DNA from 3 places in the Peribacillus sp. NPDC097675 genome. Region 1 is predicted to be linked to each of the others. Evidence: riboswitches for the same ligand, from Rfam matches in the RefSeq annotation. Region 1 holds a riboswitch; each other region holds the start of a gene.
What was found. A riboswitch is a leader RNA that binds a small molecule or an ion and turns the genes downstream of it on or off. The one in region 1 is predicted to bind cobalamin.
Positions count from the first base shown of each region.

Region 2: another riboswitch for cobalamin. It lies ahead of ACQKL5_RS19615 (hypothetical protein); the one in region 1 lies ahead of ACQKL5_RS17075 (hypothetical protein).
Region 3: another riboswitch for cobalamin. It lies ahead of ACQKL5_RS17240 (ABC transporter substrate-binding protein); the one in region 1 lies ahead of ACQKL5_RS17075 (hypothetical protein).

Region 1 covers NZ_JBNNSK010000011.1:185,717-194,562, forward strand. Annotated here, with positions in the region: gene ACQKL5_RS17035 (sensor histidine kinase) at 1-501, shown strand, start outside; gene ACQKL5_RS17040 (hypothetical protein) at 675-812, shown strand; gene ACQKL5_RS17045 (GNAT family N-acetyltransferase) at 1,067-1,555, opposite strand; gene ACQKL5_RS17050 (ABC transporter ATP-binding protein) at 1,911-3,050, opposite strand; gene ACQKL5_RS17055 (PucR family transcriptional regulator) at 3,152-4,048, opposite strand; gene ACQKL5_RS17060 (MetQ/NlpA family ABC transporter substrate-binding protein) at 4,189-5,013, opposite strand; gene ACQKL5_RS17065 (MBL fold metallo-hydrolase) at 5,574-6,392, shown strand; cobalamin riboswitch at 6,471-6,666, shown strand; gene ACQKL5_RS17070 (hypothetical protein) at 6,730-6,882, opposite strand; gene ACQKL5_RS17075 (hypothetical protein) at 6,887-7,111, shown strand; gene ACQKL5_RS17080 (hypothetical protein) at 7,140-7,331, opposite strand; gene ACQKL5_RS17085 (YheE family protein) at 7,398-7,601, opposite strand; gene ACQKL5_RS17090 (YheC/YheD family protein) at 7,662-8,846, opposite strand, start outside.
Region 2 covers NZ_JBNNSK010000017.1:7,751-13,815, forward strand. Annotated here, with positions in the region: gene ACQKL5_RS19600 (DUF4129 domain-containing transglutaminase family protein) at 1-1,679, opposite strand, end outside; gene ACQKL5_RS19605 (DUF58 domain-containing protein) at 1,669-2,844, opposite strand; gene ACQKL5_RS19610 (AAA family ATPase) at 2,853-3,809, opposite strand; cobalamin riboswitch at 3,998-4,217, shown strand; gene ACQKL5_RS19615 (hypothetical protein) at 4,376-4,933, shown strand; gene ACQKL5_RS19620 (ABC transporter substrate-binding protein) at 4,930-5,874, shown strand.
Region 3 covers NZ_JBNNSK010000012.1:19,040-27,885, forward strand. Annotated here, with positions in the region: gene ACQKL5_RS17230 (heme ABC transporter ATP-binding protein) at 1-211, opposite strand, end outside; gene ACQKL5_RS17235 (FecCD family ABC transporter permease) at 217-1,227, opposite strand; gene ACQKL5_RS17240 (ABC transporter substrate-binding protein) at 1,235-2,197, opposite strand; cobalamin riboswitch at 2,386-2,562, opposite strand; gene ACQKL5_RS17245 (ABC transporter ATP-binding protein) at 2,710-3,555, opposite strand; gene ACQKL5_RS17250 (FecCD family ABC transporter permease) at 3,552-4,550, opposite strand; gene ACQKL5_RS17255 (ABC transporter substrate-binding protein) at 4,565-5,695, opposite strand; gene ACQKL5_RS17260 (hypothetical protein) at 5,708-6,304, opposite strand; gene ACQKL5_RS17265 (hypothetical protein) at 6,301-6,921, opposite strand; tRNA gene ACQKL5_RS17270 (tRNA-Arg) at 7,577-7,650, shown strand; gene ACQKL5_RS17275 (Abi family protein) at 7,857-8,813, shown strand.

The DNA.
Region 1 (8,846 bases):
GATTTGTTCGAATATACAAAATTACAAAATGATGAATTAGTCTTGAACAAGATTAATCTTAATCTGAATGAGCTCATGAGACAGCTCGTTTCGCAATTCTTACCTGATACAGATAAGAAAGGTGTTTGTATGAAATTTGAAGAAAAATATCCGAAGGTCAATATTAATGCTGACCCAGATAAAATAATGAGGGTTTTTGAGAATATTCTTTCTAATGCACTTAAATATGGTAGTGAAGATAAAGATATAAAGGTTATTATCAATCAAGAAGAGTACGTAGCAACGGTGGAAATTGAGAATGGAGGAAACCCCATCCCCCAAGAAGCTATACCTCTTTTATTCAATCGTTTATATCGAGTAGAATCTTCCCGTTCTTTTGAAACTGGAGGAACAGGTTTAGGTCTAGCCATTGCTAAAGGGATTGTTGATTCGCATAATGGTTCAATTGAAGTGTCCAGTAATGAGCAAAAAACAAGCTTTAAAGTTATATTGCCTCTGTAAAAAGAAACGAGTTTATATATCTGTTTGTTTAATATGTTAGGTGTGTATAAATACTGACTAACGGACTAATTGAAATATAAACATTTATACACTACATGTGTAAAGAGAGCTCAAAACGATTATGAAAATATTAGAACGACAGCAAATGATGATTAATCTTCCTTATGAATCAGATGAAGAACCAATTTAATTTCCGAATGATAGCAAAGGAAATGCCATGCACATTTATGGTTTTTGACATTCTTCAACTGGTTGATAACTCTTTATTGAACATGCCACTTATCGAGCGGAAGTGCCTATTTGAATATTAATGATGCTAACTATCTAAACAAAATGAGGTTTATTGTATAGATTCAGAGTAAAGAAGGAAGTTTTCATTGGTAGTTTCTTAAATCATGATCGGGATTATCTTATATGTGAGAGTTTTTGATTTTGTAAAAGAACCGAATACTATATTAATCATTCAATTCAACTAGACATAGGAAAGAGGTTCAAACACATTTTCTTAAAATCAGTATTTTAATTTTAAAAGGTTGCACACATTCTGGAAAACACAGTAGTTGAATTAAATGTTAAATGTTTGAATTAGACATAGTTCATCATCGATTAGGTCTTGTCTTTCATGGACTTCCACATTTAACCTATTATATACTTTTTTCCAAAATGCAACTGCACGTTTATTTTCCACAACCTGCATTACAAAATATTCCCCTGGTTTCTCTTCAAATATTTTTGCCGCGGCCTGCACAGCCAACCCACTACCTTTATACTTGTTGAGTATAAAAAAGTCATTTATACCATAATCATAGCTTTTTGTTAAAAATGGGCGTTCTAATAGTAATGTAAAACCGATAATTTCATCATCCAACTTTATAAAGTAAGGCGATAATCCATCTACGTCCCAAAATTCATTCAATTCATCATAATGAAAAAGACCATCTTCTCCAATATCTAAGTTCATAGTGAAATTTGAAAGATCGTGAAGATATAATGAGTAAAAGTTACGCAAAATAGATTTTTCTATTTTCAGAACTTCTTTAAGTTTAACGCTCATCGAATAATCCCCCTTAAAACTTTTTCGAATATGGATTTTAATCTTTGTTTTTAAAATAAGAATATATCAATACAATTTCTTCAAGAACTAACAAGCCTCCATTAGTCACTTAAATATCAGGTAATGGGTTACTGCCCAGAAGTCAGCTTTCATTCTGCTTCCTAGATATAATCCTGTTCATTAAGGTTCTTCTCTTTATTGGTACAACAAAAAAAGACCTGGTACGGCCTTTTCCTTTGTAACAGAGAATTGTAACGAATATGTATGTGGAAGCGCGCAATTTGAGAAATAAGTTGAGGGAAGCCTTGAACGATAAGGCTTCCTCCAATTAGTATGCAAATCAAAACGCAGTTACTTAAGCCATCTTCGTTTGTTGATTGCCTTCCAGTTCCTCTTCATCGAAAATACGCTGCTCGGACTCTTTATCGAAGAAATGGGCTTTATTCATATCGAGGGCCAGATCAATAGTATCACCAGCCTGTATGATATGTTTGGCATCCACACGGGCAACGAAGTCCTGTCCAGCAAATGTCGAATAGAGCATGATTTCCGCACCCATGAGTTCGGCTACATCGACTTGTGCCGTGAATGTAGTGGTGGGTGAAGATGAAATGAATGCTTCTTCGTTGTGGAAATCTTCAGGCCTGATGCCCAGAATGATGTCTTTACCGATATAGCCTTGATTCCGGAGCGTATTCATTTTTAATTGCGGCACTTCAAGTGTTTGCTCACCAATTTTGATGAAGCCATCCTGCAGTGTACCGGCAAAGAAATTCATGGCGGGTGAGCCGATAAATCCGCCCACGAAAACATTCACAGGTTTTTCATATACATCTTTGGGTGCACCGACCTGTTGAATGATGCCATCCTTCATGACAACAAGACGTGTGGCCATGGTCATCGCTTCTGTTTGGTCATGGGTGACATAAATGGTCGTCGTGTTGATTCGTTTATGCAGCTTAGCGATTTCAGCACGCATTTGTACCCGAAGTTTTGCGTCAAGGTTGGATAGAGGTTCATCCATCAAGAAGACTTTGGCATCCCGGACTATGGCTCGGCCAAGTGCAACACGCTGGCGCTGTCCACCAGAAAGGGCTTTTGGCTTCCGTTGTAAGAAGTCTTCAAGTCCAAGGATTTTCGCTGCTTCATGGACGCGTTGCTTGATTTCCTTTTTCGGCGTTTTCCGGAGTTTCAGCCCAAAGGCCATATTGTCATAGACGGTCATATGCGGGTATAAAGCGTAGTTCTGGAAAACCATCGCAATGTCCCGGTCTTTCGGTGGCACGTCATTGACCCGCTTACCATCTATATAGAGATCTCCTTGGGATATGTCCTCAAGGCCGGCAATCATCCTCAAAGTGGTCGATTTACCACAGCCAGAGGGTCCGACGAACACGATGAATTCTTTATCGGCCACACTAAGGTTGAAATCTTTTACAGCGGTTACCTTATTGTCATAAATCTTGAAGATATGATCCAATACTAGCTCTGCCATGAAATACTCCTCCTCTTAAACTCCTAAACTCGTAGTGATAATTTATAGTCTACTCTATTGAAAAAGAAAAAAATATGGGCACACTGCACAAATAGGGATAATTATCCTTTTTCTGAAATCATGATAAGCAGCAAGTAAGCCGCCAATGCATGCCGGAAATTTCGAACATCCAATCCAGTTTTATCGGCGAATTTATCAATCCGGTATTGCAGGCTGTTGCGGTGGATATATAGCTGTTTTGCTGCAGATGAAGCATTGGAATTAGATTCGATATACGTTTTAACGGTCTTGATCAGTTCCGGATCCTGCCGTGTCTTGCCAAGCAATTCATTGATGTACCAGGTTTTATCGGACTCGGTACAATCATTCATTAGAGCGAAGGGGATGATATCGGACAAATCCGACACCTTCAAGTCGGACAGATACATCAGAGCAAGTTTAAAACATTTCCTCTCCTGATTCAGGTGTTGATGAAGGTCGACATCCACAGGGTGAAAACGGCCGGCATAGATTCTGATCTTTACGTAAAAGTCACTCTCGAGCGTGGAAGAAATGGCGAGAAGTTCTTGGGTCGGTAAAAATTCATCTATGTCAGATTCAATTAAAATGCCCGCTGTTTCATTTTCCCAAATTAGAATCGAATCGGATGGAAGGAACGAGAGTATCGCTTCCTCGAAATGATCATGTGAAAAATCGGCGTGGGCCAGGTTGAAGTAGGTGAATCGAACATTCGCCCAGTTAGTTAAAGGCTGGGAGGCAATGGATCCAAATAAAAAATCATTCCAGGTGGTGTAAGTAGTCGAGGTGTTGGGTCTCTGGAGTGCTGGAGAATCAAAGAGTAACCTAAGCAAACGGATTTCATCGGCCGAAATTTCTGAGCGGGGAATCCCGAGTGTATCTCCGAATGAATCTTCAAACCAGAAATATTCCGTGATGTCTTGTGCATCTTTTTTATTGAAAAGGGAGTTCGGGAATCTATGTTTAAGCTTATTAAGCAATATGTTCACCTTCTTTCCATTCCATTATATCCAAAAAGGATAAAGGCGAAAAGAAAACGAGGGCGATGTTCAGTGATCTCATTTCAAAGTGGATTAGTAAAGGCCTGCACCACAACGGGGCAGGCCACATCCTATCTGTCTTATCTCATCCACTCAGGATTTACGAAATCTGGAAATTTTATTTCGACCACTTTCTTAAACTCGGTATCTTCTACCACTAATTGGATGTCTTTTGCAAATTGAGCGTCTATATTCTTTGAATTTACAGCAATTACATTTTGGTATGTATCTGACATGTCTTCTAAAACAAGAGCATTTTGAAGGTCCATTTTTGCCCCAATTGCAAAGTTACCAGGAATTGCCGATAGGTCGACGCTGTCCATCGCACGAGGTAAGTATGGCAAATCCATAGGTTGGAATATGATGTTTTTTGGATTTTTTGTTATATCCATTTCCGAAATGGTTAATGGGTCAGCCTCTGGATTCACTTCAATCAGCTCCTCATCTAACAAGAGATGAAGAGCACGGGCGAGGTTTGGCGGGTCAGCGGGAATGGCAAAGGTCGCCCCATCTGTAATGCTTGCTAAGGATTTGAATTCTTTCGAATAAATGCCCATGGGTGCTGTTGGAACGGTAATGATGTCAGAAAGTTCTAAAGCATGTTCTTGAGCGAAGTTGTCCATATCCACTTTGTGTTGAAAGAGATTGGCATCAATCGAGCCATCGGCAAGTGCTTTATTCGGTTGGATATAGTTACTGTATTCAACGATGTCCACTTTGTAGCCAAGGTCTTCGAGTCCCGGTTGAATGACTTCAATAGCCATGTCCGCATAGGGACCAGTCGTTGCCCCAATTTTCACTTCTTTTTTGCTTTCCGTTTTTTTAATTACAGGTTCGTCATTTCCGCAGGCTGACAGTCCGAGGGTTAATGCACATACGGCTAATATACGAGTGTTTTTTTTCATTAGAAATTCCTCCTGAATGTGTAGTAAGTCCATGTTGAATTGAAGGGATCCTATGGTTTATTGACTTAATGGGAAGTCCTGATCTTAATCTATTGATTGGATAATTTGTCTGATGATTGTCCTTACATATAAAAAACTGCCTCCGTCATTCAGTAAAAGGCAGCAAACTTAATACTCATCTTAATCCTTAAAACACTCTCTAGAGAAAAAAACAGCCCTGCCTGGTGGCAGTTCCCTGATCTCTTTAGTCACTAGTATATGGTATATTTATATTTTTTTAATATAATATATATTATTGGTAAAATACAGTAATGTCAATCACTTATGCCATATTAGAATAATTATGGAAATAACTTATATCAATAAAAATGGCAGTTCGTCTAGTTTGTCTTGTATGAAGGAATGCTTCTAGATTGTTATAAACGCTGTAGAGTTGTGCTTTTCTGAAATTTTACCGAAGTTGATGGTATTTACTTGTAAAAAGTATAAAGGGATAATACATTTATTGTAAGTTAATTAGAAGGAAAAGGATATTGGGCTATTGAAAGGGGTGGAAAGTCATGCTGAAAATGAAAACGATAAACGATGTGGTCTGTGTACAAGGAATACCGGAGGGAAGCAAATCGGGGATGAGCGTGAACATGTTTTTAACAGATGGCCTGCTAGTGGATACGGGTGCCCAAATTCTGTTGCAGGAACTGCTTCCATTCTTTGAATCCGCTGATTATGATTTAGTTGCGCTGACACATTACCATGAGGACCACACCGGAGGGGCGGCGTGGATACAGGAACATAGGAACGTTCCAATTTATATTCATCCGATGTCCCTTGATGTATGTGCCAAGGATGCTGAGTATCCTGATTATCGGAGAGTTTTTTGGGGGAACAGAGATGCCTTCCAGGCAGAACCTTTAGGTAGCGTAATCCATTCACGCACTCAAACATGGGAGCCAATCTTTACGCCAGGACATGCAAGGGACCATATGGTCTATCTGAACCATAGCAATGGGGTGTTGTTTTCGGGAGACCTGTATGTTACATCGAAGACGAAGCTCATATTGAGGGAAGAATCTGTCCCTATGATCATCGATTCCATCAGAAGGTTGCTTCAGTATGATTTTCATGAGGTCTTTTGTTGCCATGCGGGGTATGTACCGAATGGAAAGGAAATGTTCAAAAAGAAGCTCGATTATTTAGAAAATCTGAGTGGGGAAATATTACGTTTGTATGATCAAGGCTTAGAAATCCATGAAATTCAGCAAATCATATTGCCGAACCAATATCCACTTATCGAAATATCCGGACACGAATGGGACTCGGAGCATATTATCACGTCAATATTAAAGGAAAATGGATTGCTCTTTAGAGGGATTAACTAGAAAGGGTCTCAAGAACAATGACAATACATGAGCCTCATTGTATTCGAAGTGATAATTTGATACAGTTAAATGGAAAATAGTATACGCCTAGAAACGGGTGCAGATAGAATCATGTCTATCTGCTTAAAAGGGAAGACGGTTAAAATCCGGCGCTGTCCCGCAACTGTAAATGAGAGCGATTCGAGTAAGGCCACTGTCTTTAACGATGAAAGATGGGAAGGTTCGAAAAGCGATGATCATGAGCCAGGAGACCTGCCTGTTTTTAGCACAACATCAAGGACCTACGAGGATAGGGGGTGTTAAGTGCGAAAAATTAGCAAGAACATGCTTTCATTTTTTATAAAATGGAATGGGCATGGTCATCTTTGTTATGTTTCGTTTGCACTTTAACAACTTCTATTGGAGAAGTTGTTTTTTGTTTTGTATAAGTCCATATTCGGACAATTTCAGGAAGGTCCTGTTTAGCAGGATAGTTATCTATGGGGGGCATTTCATTGTTTGGAACAGTTGAGCATTTCACGGACCATCTAAAAGCGCAGATCATGCGTAATCTATCGGCAGAAAAAACGGTTTCTTTATTTGATTGCCATGCAAGACTGATTGAAGAAATTAAGGTGCAAGCAGAAAGCACAAACGATAAGAAAGCTTATGAAGCAAATCTTGAAAAAGCATATAACCAAGTTAATCTAGAATTGTTCGGACACCAAGAAAGCAAGTAAGAGCCACCCAGAAGGGAAGCTCCATATATTACTGTTTATTTATATTCGGTTTGGTCTCATCATAAAAGTCATGAGCTTGTTCGATGTTCAAGGTATCCGCAACTTCATATACATTTCCGCCCGCAAGTCCTTCATTGATATAACGATCGACATCGAGGAAAGCGGAGTCCTTGCCGTCATACTCGGTATCCTTCAAAAAGGTGATCTTTTCTTTATCCAAATGAAATCCCTCCTCGGCTTTTTTATAGTGTTGCCAAAGAGGGTTTTTTTATTCTGCATAGAAAAGTCATTCGTAGACGTGGTATACCATTAAATCATGGATCATGCTCGTAAGCTTTTCTTCATCTGGCTTTGCAGGCGGATTGGCAATCCACTCGATGGACCCGTCTTTATGATAGAGGGCTTGAACGGCTAGCTTATTGAAGTAAAAGGAAAGTTTCCATCCGGGTAAATTCTTGTGAAGTGGCTTCCATTGAAAGTGTGTAATCATATGTATAACCTCCATATAGCTGTTTCTCATTTCATTATAATGGAAAATGGCTAATGGAGGTTATTTTCTTATCTGATTAGGAAAAGTTAGTTCTATGAAAAGGTTTTTTAAATGCAAAAGGCGATTCTCTTCAATTTCTTCTTCGTCAAATTGCATCGGCTTCGAATTCACTTCATAAATGAAGAGAGTTCCGGAAGTATCTTCGCCGATATCGATGGAAAATTCCCCGAGAAAGCCGAACTTCCTGGAAAGGATGATTCCACATCTTTGAGCTATATCTGATAACTTCCGATTCAACTTTCTCGTTTGCAGGTGCTGATAAGGGAAAAGCTTCCCGCCCCTTGGTGTATGGGTCGTGATTTCCTGAGTCTGTGACATCCTCACACCCTTGCCGGTCACTTTATAGAATCCATTTTCATAGTGGACAAGAATCCGGTAATCATATCGGTGTCCATTCAGTTTTTTTGGAATAACAGCTCGTTGGGCAAGGTACCCCTTTTTCAGAAGGGATGCCTTATTTGTATGCCAAAAAGACGAGAAATCAGGGTATGATTCTATATGTTTCAGGCTAGAAAATTGAAGCGTACCATCCGTCTTCTCGAGAAGTGTGTAAATTCCCTTGCCTTGGCTTCCTTTGCATGGTTTTAAGTAAATATGTTTGTGGAAATGGAAAAAATCCGAAAGTTGCGCTGGTTTTGTTAAATCAATGGTTGACGGAAGATGGCGGGCTAAAGATCCATCTTCCGTCAATGCTTCGTACATCAAATATTTATCCAGGAAACAGGGATTGAATAAATGGATATGTTGTTCTTTAAAAAAGGAGATGAGTTGTTGAAAGCGTGATGACGCTTCAAATCCCCTTTTAGGAATGCGATTATAAACGATATCTGGCAGCGGAACCGTCACTGCATTCCACGAGCGGGTTTCCGAAGAAAAAATGAAGCCATTCATGGGTTGGGATAGCAGGGACTCGCTCGTGAACACATATGCCAATATCCCATGATCCAATAAATAGAGTGATAAGTTTTGAAAAAGCGTCAAATTCCCCCCAATACCTAATTCCTTTTTATGATCATGGGAAGTCAATATTCCGACGACGAGCACCCGGTTGCCCGGGAACAATCTAATCGGAACGAGCGTCTGATCTTGATGATCTTCCTTAAAAGGAATTTCCCCATTTGCCGCTCCGGCATAAAGCTGGACATTTTCTTGGTTATGGTTCCATTGTTCAGAGGGTACATCGTA
Region 2 (6,065 bases), on a different contig from region 1:
TTAAATCCTTTTGTCGGTTCAAACGGTACCCATCCCAATTCCGAAAAATAAACCTCCACCCATGAATGAGCATTATTATTTGTAACTTTATACGCAGACTCACCCTTATAGATTGATCTTTCCCCTTCAGTATATCCCTTTACCCACCTTGCCGGTATATTGGCAGCTCTTAATAAAATGACCATCGCCGTTGAATAATTATCGCAATACCCAATTTGGGTCTCAAACAAGAATTGGTCCACATAATCCTGATTATCACCTGGGTATGGAATATCTTCTTTAGAATACCTAAACTCAGGGCCGTCAAAATGGTTTTCAATCGCCTTTGCTTTATCGTACCAATTGTTCTCATTCACCGTAAGTTCGTTGGCCAAGTCATAGATACGAGCTGGCAATCCCTCTGGAAGCTGCGTATTGTTTTCCATGAGGGCATCCATCGTTTCATCCTGTTCAGTAACTTTTCTTAATTCAGCCAGATCGTACCTGGGCATTTCATAGACCAGGTCATATTCTTTAGTAATAGGGCTCTTGCTGTTTTGTTTTTCTGTGAGGTACTTATCCGTATTTTTATAATACTTAAACCAATCCACGTTCTCGGCCTCTATCCTTTTCAAGTAACCTGATTGTGGATGAAGAATGTGAGAATAGCTTTCTAGCATATTTACAGTTGTATTCATTTCTTTTGTTTGCAACACTTCAGGAACCTCAAGTTCTTCTATGCCAGTCAAATCCTGCCCATTAGAGAGCATGATATACTCTTCCATAGCATCTACACCCACCCAGCCTTTTCCGGTGTAGATATCTTTGTTTTCCACCTTCCAATAATGTCCGGTCGTTGCCGTATTGTAAAAAACGACCGTGTTATCCGGTTCGATTGACCCTCCAAGAGAAGAATCATCTTCATCGTATCCCACCCGCTTATCTAGGGAATCACTATCATCATCATTTCCTGTCACTTTATCGGAATAAGAAACGATAAACGGTACAGGGTCCGGCCACTTAGGAGAAAACTTCGGTGCAGAAAATCCGACTAGGGCGCTTAATAAGATCATCCCGGATAACATGAAGATCCACTTCTTGAATGGGCCTCCTGAAAAAACAAACCGCTCTTGTATGGACAAGCGTAACATCGCCAACACACCAAGCATCGAAAAACCGATAATGATGATCCTGACAATCGCCGCATCCCCATCATAGGGAGTGAATGTATCAAGAACTGATATAAAAATAACCGTTAGCATATAAAGCAAAAAAATGTTTCGCCTTACTGTCACCCAGTAATGTACCAAATACGTCACAAGCCAAAGAAGCACGAAAAATAAAAGCGTTCGAAAGGGGTTAGAAAGCATCTCCCACTTCCCCGCATAAACATTCGAAAAGTTAGCCGTTAAGTCCAGTAAATCTCCAGTAAGCCATTTGAATGTCATGAAAGGGACGGACGAATAAAAGAACTGGATGGCGATTAATATAAAGGCACTCACGAGGATAAAGCGCACAATCCAATGAATGCGAAAATAGTGTAAAAGTAAGGAAAGGACCACAAACACAACAAAAATCAGGATATCTCCCGTATCAGTAAGCTTCTCTACAGGTCGTAACCATTCGGTAATTAATAGAAGGCCAAATGCATATAAGAGAACTGACATCCACCTTTCCATTTTGGTAGTATCAGCGTTCATTTGCCTTCACCTCAGTTCGTTCATTTAGAAGGTGTCCCTGCTCAAAGAAGCTAAGCTTTATTCCACGCGCTAAAGCTGCCAATCTCGCATTTTTTTCTTCAATCGTGAAATCATCCTGGCTTTTCACGCATAACAACGTCATTTGGTTTCCTCCGAACGCACTCACTCCTTCTAGCTTTTCCATCGTTAAATCGGTGATCACAAATATTAGAGAAGCATTCGAAGGCACGATTCCCTTCTGCAACTTGCCATTCCAAACATTTAGGCTCGTTGCTTTGGCTTTTGTGAGCTGGTAAAAGATTTTCCTTCTCTGTTTACTTCCTCCTCTAGCCGGTATGACCTCCTTCGATCCGGTACTAACCAAACCAACATCCATGCCCTTTTTTATCAAGGTATGTACCAAGGAAGCCGTAAGTATGATAGCTTCCTCGAAAAAGGGAGAAGCGTACTCATCAAGCATGATGAATGTATCACGGCTTTTCTGTTCCTCAAATTCCTTTGTCATGATTTCACTTGTTCTGGCTGTAGCCTTCCAATTTATCCAAGACAATTGATCACCTGGCTGATACTCTCTAATTCCTGATACTACTGAATGTTCCCGCTGCCTTTTTTTCGTAGACCCTACTTGGCCTTGAGTGAATACATTTTCCAAGCTCTTGTAAGGTAACTCCTGATACGTCGGAAAAACGGTAATTTTCAAAGGGGAACGCACTGTCGCTTCCTTTCTATAGAGTCCAAAAAAGTCCCCTATGCTAAAGCGAACCGCATGCAAGAAATGTTCACCCCGTGGCAGGTTATCCAAGGTATATGTCAAATTGAAAGACTGTTTAAATCCTGGAATCAAAAGTGTTCTTTTTGTCAATTCCATCGGTAACTCCTCTTCTACTACCATATACAAAAGAGGTAGTCGGTTTTTACGAGAAAATACCAATGTTATTTCCACAGAATCCCCAGCCTGGAATTCCTGTTTACTTATTCTTCTCTCCACATCAAAAGCTTGCAGCGGGTAAAACATCAGAATCATAGAGTACACAGCAAACGGCAAAAAAGTATAGAAAATGAACCAGCTGATGAATCCACCTTGAAACATCGCAAAACTGAAAGAAAGTAGCAAAAGTAAAACAATGCCGCTAACCCTTCTATTTTTCTTTAATAAGGTAAACATGCTCCCCATTAGGTCACTGCCCTCTTCACTGGCACCTCTGTCGTAGCCACAATTTCATGAATCACCATGTCAGCATTCACCCCTGCATAATTCGCTTCAGGATTAAGAATTAGACGATGGGCAAAGACATATGGAACCAAGTGCTGCACATCATCTGGTAGGACATAATCCCTTCCATTCAAAAGCGCATAGGCTTGGGATGCCTTCATAAGGGCAATTGAGCCACGAGGGCTGACCCCAAGATACACACTTTCATGTTTACGAGAGTGATTGGCGAGCTCGACGATATACTTCTTTATAGTCTCATCCACTATCACGGACTTCGCCTCTACCTGCAAATCTTTCAACTCTTCTAAAGTAATGACGGATTGCAACTCTTCAATCGGTGCGGTATATTGAGCCCGGTGCAGTACCTCAATCTCTTCTGCTACTTCCGGATAACCCATTTTCATTTTTAATAGAAAGCGATCCAACTGCGCCTCTGGAAGAGGGTATGTACCTTCGTAATCTATTGGATTTTGAGTAGCCATGACGAAAAATGGCTGTTCCAATTTCCTTGTCACCCCATCGACCGTCACACTTGCCTCTTCCATCCCCTCAAGCAGGGCGGATTGCGTTTTCGGCGATGTTCGGTTGATTTCATCAGCCAAGATAATATGGCCCATGATTGGTCCCGGCCTGAAAATAAATTCCTGTTCCTTTGGGTTGAAGATCGACACACCCGTTACATCAGACGGCAGCAAGTCGGGTGTGAATTGTATCCGTTTGAAATCTGCACCGATGGACTTAGCAAGGGCCCGGACCATGACGGTCTTACCCACACCTGGCACATCCTCCAACAAGACATGTCCCCCGGAAAGGAGAGCCACAAGACTCAATTCAGCTATATCCCTTTTCCCAATAATGACCTTTTCTATATTTTCTAGAATCATATCCATTTTTTGATTCACCTGTTTATAAACCATCCTCTACCTCCCATGCTTTCATAAATCATTCAAGTTCAACTCTTATATATTCGACATCCTTTTTACAATAACCTCCAATTTAATCCTATAAAGTGAGTTTACTAGATAATTTATCCTATAAGCTATATTCTTTGAAATTTTTTCACTATTTATGCAATTAGGTATGCTAAAATGGTGCTAAGTGAATATGAACCATGCAGAAAATAGGTGCTGACTTGTCAGCTTAATAGGGAATTCGGTGTAAAACCGAAGCTGTTTCCGCAACTGTAAGTGCTAATGAAATAAGGAATATACCACTGTTTGAGGATGAATCCGCACGCACGATACCATTCATTCATATCAAATGGGAAGGTTCTTAGAGTAAAAAGACGCACGAGCCAGGAGACCTGCCTTTTTTTTATCGTATTTTGCTCTTCGGAAGTTAAGAGGATTGTACGGCACTCTTCCATCTTTTTTCTAATTCTAGATACATAGATGTCCGTTTGCCGACCAATACCTTTGGTCGGCTTTTTCTTTTGCCGACGAACTGCAATGCATAGGCCATTCACACTACCAGAAAAGGAGGAATCATTTTGACAAAGAAAGATCTTCGTTTTGTATGTTACCCATTCATGCGCGAAACGGCCTCGACCGTCGATTATGAAATCCGTACCGATTCATTGACGACACAGATGGGACTGGCAGCTTCGTTAACGAAAGAGATTCCTGAAGTTTACAGTGATTTAATGGAACTGTTGCCGATGGCTTATCACTTAAATGGTTCTGTCCGTGGAAAATTAGCCATAGCCGAATCCGATCTAAACCGTCTTAGTGACATTTATGACTTTTATGTAGCTGAAGTAAAAGAAAGCATCGAAACATTCGTGCTTCCGCAAGGCTCAACGGTTTCCTGCATTTTGCACACCTGCCGCAGCGAAGCCAAAAAATCTGTCCGGGCCCTGCATATAGTCAGTACGGAAAAAGAGGTACCGTCTATCCTTTTTGATTATGCTCATTTGCTGGCTAATGTTCTTTTCGTGATGGCTGTCTATGTCAATAAACAGTTGGGCGTTAAAGAGATTCCTTTTATCAGCAAATCATATCCAACCAAACCGATGAAAAGAAAGTGGAGGAATAAATCATGAAAAGAACGTTAAGGTTCAGTTGGATCGCCCTTCTGATGGTGGTCCTTTTCCTTACAGGATGCGCCACAAATGATGAGCAAAAGTCCACAGAAAAAAAAGCTACAACAGAAGAGTTCAAAGCCTATACCGTTACCGATGATAGTGGTAAAGAAATCACCTTTGATAAAATCCCGGAAACCGTCGTTTCCCTTCAACCAAGTAATACAGAGATTTTATATGCCCTAGGTGTAGGCGATAAAGTGATTGGAGCTACGGATTATGATAATTATCCTGAAAAAGCTAAGGAAGTTGAACGTGTTTCCGATTCGATGACGATTAATTCCGAAAAAATCATCGCTTTAAAACCAGATCTCATCATGGCCTATACAATAGGCGATGAAGCAGCATTGAAGCCGCTTGAAGATGCGGGAATCCCTATTTTTATCATAAAATCAGCAGTGAATTTCGATGATGTATATGGAGACATCAATCAAATCGCCGAGGTCATGGGCGTAAAGAAAAAAGGGAATGAATTAGTCCAGACAATTCAAACACAAATCAAAGATGTTGAAGACAAAGTGGCGAGTGTTGATTCTAAAGAGAAAACATATTTTGAAATCAGCCCTTCTCCTGAAATTTATACAGCAGGAGCGGAAACCTTCCAACAAGAGATCTTAGCTTCTGCCGGTATCGAAAATATCTTTGTCGACCAAAAGGGCTGGGCGAAAATAGCTGATGAAGAAGTCATCAAGCGCAACCCAAATACCATTATTACAACCGTTGGCTATGTGGAAAATGCAGTGAATGAAATCAAATCCCGCAAAGGCTGGGGAGATGTCGACGCAGTGAAGAAAAATCAAGTATATCAGCTTAACGAAGACGTCATGTCACGTCCTGGACCGCGCATCGGGGAAGCTGTAGAACTAACCGCCAAGACCGTATATCCGCAATTATTCAAATAAAGGAAACACCAAACCCGCATGAAATTAAACATGCGGGTTTGGTGTTCTAGTTTTTATGCATTTTGTTTATACCCTTTCATTTGATAAAATGAATTATCCCATTTTGACGATTCGAGGTAATGAATATGTATAAAAAATTCTTTATATGGGTCTTTACCATCGCCCTTCTTTTAGGTCTCCTAATCACTCTT
Region 3 (8,846 bases), on a different contig from region 1:
TGGCCGAATATTCCTGTAGGTCTTTCCCCTTGATTCCGATGGTACCCGCCTTATACTCCAGGATACCGCTAAGCATGCCTAATAACGTCGTTTTTCCGCTTCCGTTCGGTCCCAAAATGCCGAAAAGCTCTCCCTTTTGCACATTAAACGAGACAGAGTCCAATACAGCTTTATTGTCATATCCCCCTGTTAACCCTTTCACTTCAAGCATGCTTTTTACCCTTCTCTCCGTCTCTTTAATAAAATAAACGCGAATGCCGGCGCACCAATCAATGAGGTAATTACACCTATCGGCAATTCTGTAGGTGCAATAATCGTTCGCGCCACCAGGTCAGCCAATATCAGAAAGCCGCTTCCCACAATCAGTGATAAAGGCAGAAGGTGCTTATGGTCAGGTCCCCAAATCCTGCGGACCAAATGAGGGATGACCAACCCTACAAAGCCAATCGTCCCTGAAACGGCGACGGCCGCACCAGTCAGTATCGAACCCGCTACCAGAATCAGCATTTTTCTCCGTTGAACATTCACGCCTAAGTGCCTCGCGCGCTCTTCCCCGAACGTCATGGCATTCAGTTCGTGGGTGTTCATCATCAAAATCAGTGAACCGACGATGAAAAATGGCAGAATAATCGCAATATAATTCCAGCCGCGCATAGAGACGCTCCCCATCAGCCAGCTAATGATTTGCCTTAATTCCTCTCCCGTCAATGCAATCATCAATGAAATGAAGGCACTTAGAAACGAGCTGAAAATGATACCTGTTAAAATAATCGTTTCCACCTTCATGGATCGATCCATTTTTCTGGCGAAGATCAGTACGCAAAAAATCGTCATCAAAGAAAATAGAACGCTTAATGTAGGCAATGTATATAGGCCAAAAAACGGCAATGAGATATTTAAAAACAATGTTAACACGGCACCAAGCGAGGCGCCTGAAGAGATTCCCAATGTGTAAGGATCAGCCAAAGGATTCCGAAGCAGCCCTTGAAATGCTGCCCCTGCAATTGCAAGAGAGGCACCAACCAAACCTGCTAGCAACACCCTCGGCAAACGGATGTTCATCACGATATTCGTCAAGGTCTCATCCGGTTCTCCGGCAATGGGTAAATGAAGAACTTCCTTGCCTATGATTTGTAAGAGCACCGGTACCGGAACTGATACCGAGCCTATAGAGATACCAATCACCATCGAGATAATCAAGAATGATAGAGTAAATAAATAGGCCATTGCCCGTTTAGTTGTCAAAAACGTTCGGATAGACTGCTTTGGCAAGTTCCTCTACTCCCTCTATAAGCCTTGGACCGGATCGAGTAACAAGGTCCGAATGGACATCGAAGACTGCTCCATTCTTAACTGCCTTGATGTTATCCCATCCATTTCGTCCCGTGACTTCTTTGACTGGGTTACCTGTGTAATAACCATAGGTTGTAATGATGACATCTGGATTGGCCGCAATCAATGACTCTTCATCAAGTTTGACCCATCCGTCCAATCCACCCGATACATTATCCGCTGAAATGATGCCCAACATTTCGTCCATGAAAGTATTTTTTCCCGTCGTATAAATTTCTGGTGACGGCGAAACTTCCACTAACACGCTTTTTCTTTCCTCATCCTTAATGGTCTTAGCTTTTTCTTGGATCGTTTCAACCTTTTTCTCCATCGTCGTAACGATTTCCTTTGCTTTATCAAGTTCCCCTGTTGCCTCCCCAATCATCATTAAAGACGCATACACATCTTTAAAACTTTGAGCATCGTTGACGGTAAGTACTGGAATTCCAGCATCCTTAAGCTGCTGGATGCCTTCTCTTGAATTATGAACACTCTCGTGGGCAAGAACAATATCCGGCTTTAAGGATACAATCATCTCAGTGTCTATTTCCATTCCACCAATTTTTTGGATGTCTTTTGTTTCTTCCGGGTAATTATCATTCTCGGAAACTCCGATAACTTTCTTTCCTAAACCTAGAGCGAAGACCGCCTCGGTATTACTCGGTATTAATGAGATGATTCTTTCCGGCTTTTGCTCGATGGTGACCTTTTCATCAACTGCATCTCGTATTGTAAGCGGGAAGCTTTGATTTTCACCTTGTGTCGACTGCTTTTCTTCTATTCCTTCCTTGGATATATCGCTACAGCCAATCAGCATACTGATTGTCAACCCTAGCACAAAAACGAGACTACACATCTTCCTCATTACAAAACCCCCATCTTTCTTGCGTTTATTTATTTTCTTTTAAAATAGCTCATTCTTAACCTTCTACAATGGGTTGTATGTACTGTCCCAGGCATACAAAAAAACATCCCCCATTAAAACGGAAGATGCTTGTATGGCACAAATACGGACGCATAGCTCTGCCACACACCTCCCTATCCGCGTAGGTAACCGGTGTACGAATTTTGGCAGGTCTCCTGGCTCATGGTCATTGTTAACGGCGCCTTCCCATACATTCATACAGTGGCATTCGTCCGTTTACTCCCATTTACAGTGGCGCGACCGCGTTGGTATTTCACCAACTTCCCTTTCAAGTCTTTTCAGACACCAAATCGTTCATATGTATATAATTTCACTGCCTTTCATTATACACTATTTCGGAAAACGTATTATATGATATTTCTGATTACTCTCAAACTACCTTTCATTAGATTCCAATCATTTTCGAAAACAAAAAGAAGGCAACCAATCGGTTTGGCTACCTTCTTTCTCGATTAAAAGTTATTAAAACGGCATGTACTTTGATCACGTAAAAGACCTAGATCTTTCGGCACCATTGTTTCAATCAAAAAGTCGTCTTCTTCCTCGTAAATGATTTTCTTCATCTCAATTCCGAAGTACTCTTTCATCCGGGCTTCCGTCATCACTTCACGGACCTCTCCATATACCACTCGTTTTTCCTTGGCAGTCATCAAAACATGGTCTGCCAAGTAGAATGCGTGGTTCGGATAATGGGTGTTTATAATACAAGAAATGTTCTTCTCTTGCGATAACCGCTTTAGGGTCTGTAAAATGACGATTTGCTTCTGAATATCAAGATGCGACTCCGGCTCATCGAGAATCAATACATCCGGATCAGACACCAGCGTCCGAGCAATCAAGGCCAGTTGCAATTCCCCACCACTGACAGAGTTACAGGACTTTTTGGCAAGATGGGCAATGCCAACCATTTCAAGAGCGGCGATGGCCGCCTCCCGATCTTTTGCAGAAGGCTGGGACAGCGTACTGATATAGGGTGCCCTCCCCATAATAACCAATTCCTCAAGAGTGAATCCGAAAACCATCTTATGCGCCTGTGGAACATACCCGATTCGTTTCCAGATTGTTTTGCGTGATAGCGCAGTAAGTGGTTTACCGTCAATCAACGTTTGACCTTTTTTCCATTCCAGGAGGCCGGTGATGCATTTTAACATCGTAGTCTTTCCTGCACCGTTCGGACCAAGGATCGCCATGATCTCTCCATCATTCAACGAAAAGTCAATGTCGGTCTGGTAAAGGAAAGGAGCTTTCTCTCTTTTTTTTGCATAGAAAAAATTTCCTCCCCGCACCTCGATTTTCATGACCACCCACCTCCTGTCTTTCTAAGTAGAATTGCAAAGAATGGTGCGCCGATAATGGCTGTCAATATCGATAGTGGGATTTCCGTAGCCGTTACAGAACGAGCCAGGTTATCTATCAGTAGTAAATAAGCGCCACCAATCGATAGGGATACCGGGAGGACAAGCTGGTTGTTGTTCCCGACAAGCATCCTTGCCACATGGGGGATAATCAAACCTACCCAGCCGATGATACCGGCTATCGCTACAGAAGAAGCGGTAATTAGCGTCGCACCAAGAATGACTGTCCACTTCAATCTAGTGACCGGGATACCTAGCGATTTTGCCTCATCCTCAGGCAAGGTCAGTAGATTGATTCTCCAGCGTAGTGAATACAAGATCAAGATGCCAACAAGGATAATTGGCCCGCCCACATATAGATCCTTGTATGTGGCCGTTCCAAGGCTTCCCATTAACCAGTATGTAATGGCTGGCAGCTTCTCCTCAGGGTCGGCGACGAATTTAATCAACGAAATCAACGCTTGGAAAAGGGCGGAGGTGACGACCCCAGCCAATACAAGCATGAAGACCGGTGAATCTTTTTTGCCGCTGATTATGAACGTGAAAACGATGGCCGCTAGACCACAGCCAAGTGCCAAAACTTGTGAGGCAAAGCCATGTCCCATCAATAAGATTCCAAGCGATGCACCGAACCCAGCACCCGCAGACACACCTAAGATATCTGGACTGACCAGCGGGTTACCAAACATCCCTTGGAAGGATGCGCCTGCAATGGATAAACCGGCACCGATTAATAGGGCCAGTAAAATTCGCGGCAGACGAATTTGAAGGACCACTGTTTCTTCCATCTGTGTCCATGTTGGTTCAATTGGAAACACGGTTGAAAACAATATTTTAATTTGAGTCCCTAAATCCATTCCATAACGACCTATGCTCAATGACAGGAGAACCATCGCAACGGGCAAGATCCAGAAGAGGATCGTTTTCCATTTTTTCATTTTCATTCCCTACTTTACTGTTTTGCGGCTTCAGAAGATGGGTGAAGAATGTTCTCTACTTGTTCTTCCGTTACATCATAATCGTAGAACTCCGAGTAATAATCTGTGATTTCATCTTTCATATCATAATCGAATAACTCGGGATGATTTTTCTGAGCCATCCATTTTAACATAAGAGGAGCATCGCCACTTGGTGGGAACCATCTATAAATACCCAGTGGGATTTTATATACATTTCCTTCTTGTACAGCCCTCACCTGACTCCAGTCCTGTCCGTTTACCTTATTCTTTGTTAGATCTTCAGGCTGTGTTGTCGTGAAATTCGTAATGTAAATGATATCAGGATTCCATTTGTAGATTTGTTCCATATTCACTTCTTTTGTTCCTGTAACCTCTTCTGCGGCAATATCGTAAGCTCCTGTGGCATTTAACCATTGGTTACTAAAGAAATTCTTACCTCCGACCATGATGCTTTTATCACTGTGCTGATAGAGGATCAATGCTCTAGGCTTGTCTTTTTTCTTAATGCCCTCTAATTTCTTATTCAATTCCGCTTGAACGGCTTTGCCTTTTTTCAAGAACTTGTCCGTTCTCTCAGTAGTTCCGGTGATTTCACCCGTCAGCTCCAACCAACTATTAAAGGTAGCCAATGGTTCCGCAGCCGCTGCCTCAATTGGATTGAGTGCCACTACAGAAACGCCAGCATCTTCTAATTTGTTAATGGTTTTTTGGTCCTGTGCTTTTTCAAAGTAAAGTTGCGGATTGACTTTCATCAGTTCTTCCACGTTCACTTCGCCATTTTTGATGAATGATGTATCTGCCTTTAAAATATCCGGTGACATGTCAGCAAGAATCGAGTTTTCTGCGGCATTATATGCATTAGGATGTAAACCGACAACTTCCTTCGTCGAATTTGTCGCTACATACCAAGTTGAGAAGTAGGGAAGGATGCCACCGACCGCAATACGTTCCACTTTACCTGGCACCGTTACATCACGACCAAGTTGATCTTGAATGACTTTTTCCTCTGCTGTCGTCTGTTTGTCTGAAGTATTGCCTTTCGTATTATCCTCAGAGTTTCCACAGCCTGTAATTAAAGCGACCATCGCAGTGGTTGCCGCTATCATCGTCCATCTCTTCTTCATAAAACTTCCTCCTTATCCTTCTCTAAGCCACTTTGCCATCCCATGTAGGAATGGTTTTGATTGGTCGATGAATCCAAGTCCAATGTGGAATATTGGATCAAGGGTGGTAATGATCAATTCTCCTTTATAAGACACATCATCGGTGTAGATGATCGAGCGACCGTCAGGCGTATTCACAAGTGATTTTGCCCCTTCCGGAACTTTGAACGTCCCATGGTAATGCCACTTCATATCTGATAGGGATACATGCTGATATAAAGGATGATCTGTATTTTCAGCTAGTAAAGGTAAATCTCCATGCTCCTTCACCCACCAACTGAAATTCACTTCTGATTCCTCCCAGTCCACTCCCGGAAGCCAGTTATCCAGCACTTCCCCGAAAACGACTAGACGTTTTCCTTCTTGAAGGAACTTCACGAAATAGGAGTGATACCGTTTTAAAAGCATTAGGGACATCCGATCATTAACAATTAGCGTGTCATATTGACTTAAATCATATGTATGGAGCTGACGAATTTGAAGCACATCATCATACATATACGCAAACTCGTCCATTTGAAAGAAACGATGATGGAAACTATAACCGTTATCTAAGATTGCCACTTTCATTGCTTTGTTTCCCCCTTGTTTGCTTCATACTCTTCGCGTATCCAAGTCAGAATTTGTTGACGTAGCACACGCGAACTATTTTCTTCGATTCCAAAACGGTACAAATCCGTTCCTGCACCCGCTACAATCGTGCCGCCAGTCGTTTTTCGGTCAATATAAATGATTGCTTTTCCTTCTTGGTCTTCTACGATTATTTCCGAATGATCTGGAGCCTCGAGATACCCTCTTGAGAAAAAGCCACGGACCCCTTTTTTATAATTCAAATCATAAGGGTCTATTCCTGCGAACATAGGATGTACAGGCTCAGTCAAGCGGATTTCACGGTCCTTCAAAGAAATCGGAGAACGCATCCAATTTCCGCAACCGGGTAACCAAGGAAGGAAATTTTCGGTTTGTGAAAGAATGACGCCGCCAGCATTCAAATAATTTTCGATGATTTCTTTATGCTCAAGCAAAAAGGCCTCTTCCACGAAATTAGTCACGATGACCCCAGCATATGCGGAGAAATCAGCAAATGGAATATCATACAATTGCAAAAAAACCAAGCCATTTTCTCGATCGATGTCTTTAAGTCTTGTAAATTGAATATCCGTACTTATATAGGCTATAGGTTTCATAATCAACCATCTTTCTTATATTGATATAATATTATTCCGATTGAAAATATTGTAAAATGCTGTTTTTACGGTATAAATATATATTTTTTATTACTTTGAAATAGAATCTATTTTTTTATCAGTATAAATGATAATGATTATCATCGTCAATAAAAACTTTTATCCAATAGGAAGTAATGGAATTTACATGCTGATTTTCGCAAAGAACCAATCATAACTAACATTCCAAATAAAAAGCATGATGGGCGACGGCCATTTGCCGATTCCATCATGCTTTAAAAAGCTATCCATCTTTCAACAAGTAAATGTCACGTCAAACATCACCAACTCGTGAAATCCAATAATTTAAATGCCTTACTTATCAACCAGAAGACTACGCGAAAGGGCATAAAGAGCAATTCAGGAATATAAAAGAGTAGGTCGCCTAGCAACTCCCCTATAATCGATTTTCTTTTTGCTCGATTATTTTTATACCGCTTCCTTCTATCCCGTAACGCGGACATTCACCATCACCCACCCTATTAATCGCCTACATCATTACCAAATTATAACATCATCTAAACAGTATCCATTAATATTTTCACAACAAGAGCCTATTACCTTGAAAAGTTTCCATTTAACAAATATAATAAGATAGTCGTCGTTAACTTTACATGTCCCAGTAGCTCAGCAGGATAGAGCGACAGCCTCCTAAGCTGTAGGTCGTAGGTTCGATTCCTATCTGGGACGCTAATGAGAAACAGCCAAAACCTTGTTACATATGGGTTTTGGCTGTTTTATTTTATTGGTACGGTTTTACTCTTCATGTGAAACATCTTTTTGCCGAAAATTTGCCGAAAAACAATAACGATTATAGTTGTTTTTTCATACTAACTCTAGATATAGAAAATTTTAGAAAAATAATATAAACTTTATTTACGAAAGGAGGGGGGAAAATGTCTCAATCTGATTTATTAGGAGAAATATCTGGGAAAGAAAAAAGAAAACTAACTTTCGATGAAATGATAGAACATTTAGAAGAAAAAAATATTCAGTTCAATTTAATAAATAAAGTAGAAGCTAGACAGATGTTAGAGTACTCGAATTATTTATATAAGATTACTGCATATAGAAAAAATTTCGAAAAAAGTAAACATGGTAAATATAATAATTTAGAGTTTGGAATCCTATATGATTTAGCAACCATTGATATGAGGCTAAGATACTTAGTGCTTCAAATGAGTTTAGATATAGAACACTCCATTAAAACTATAATATTGTCTGATATCACCAATAACCCAAATGAGGATGGTTATAGTATTGTTAGGAATTTTCTTGCGTACACTAATGAAACAATAGATGATTATATGCATCCAATGAAATGGGAAACTCATTATAATTATGGAATTTATAACAAACACCATGTGAATCCACCTGTATGGGTCCTATTCGAAATCATCACCTTTGGTAAATTTGTTAAATTTGTTGAATTTTACAGTAAAACAAGGGACAAACGTAAGTACAAGGATTTAGAAAAAGTACTTAAGTATGTAAAGAACATTAGGAATTCCTCTGCGCATAACAGTCCAGTTCTTATAGATATCGCTAAAATTAAACAATTTAGTTCTCCAACAGCGACTATAACTTCTTTTGTTAGAAAAGTTGATTCCATAACAAATGAATCAAGCAGAAAAAGGCTCTCCAATAGAAAAACACATGACTTAACAGCTCTTCTCTATGTCTTCGATAAATACGTTAAAAGTAAGGGAATAAAAGATAATCGCTATAAAGAGCTAAAACTATTATTGGACAGATGTTTACGTTATAAAGATTACTACGCGAGTAACGAAACGTTAGTTGCGGTTTATAAATTCTTTAGCAAAATTATTGACTTTCTATACAAACCTAAGTAATATAGAATCTAAGGAAAAAATCGGTTCGCCCGG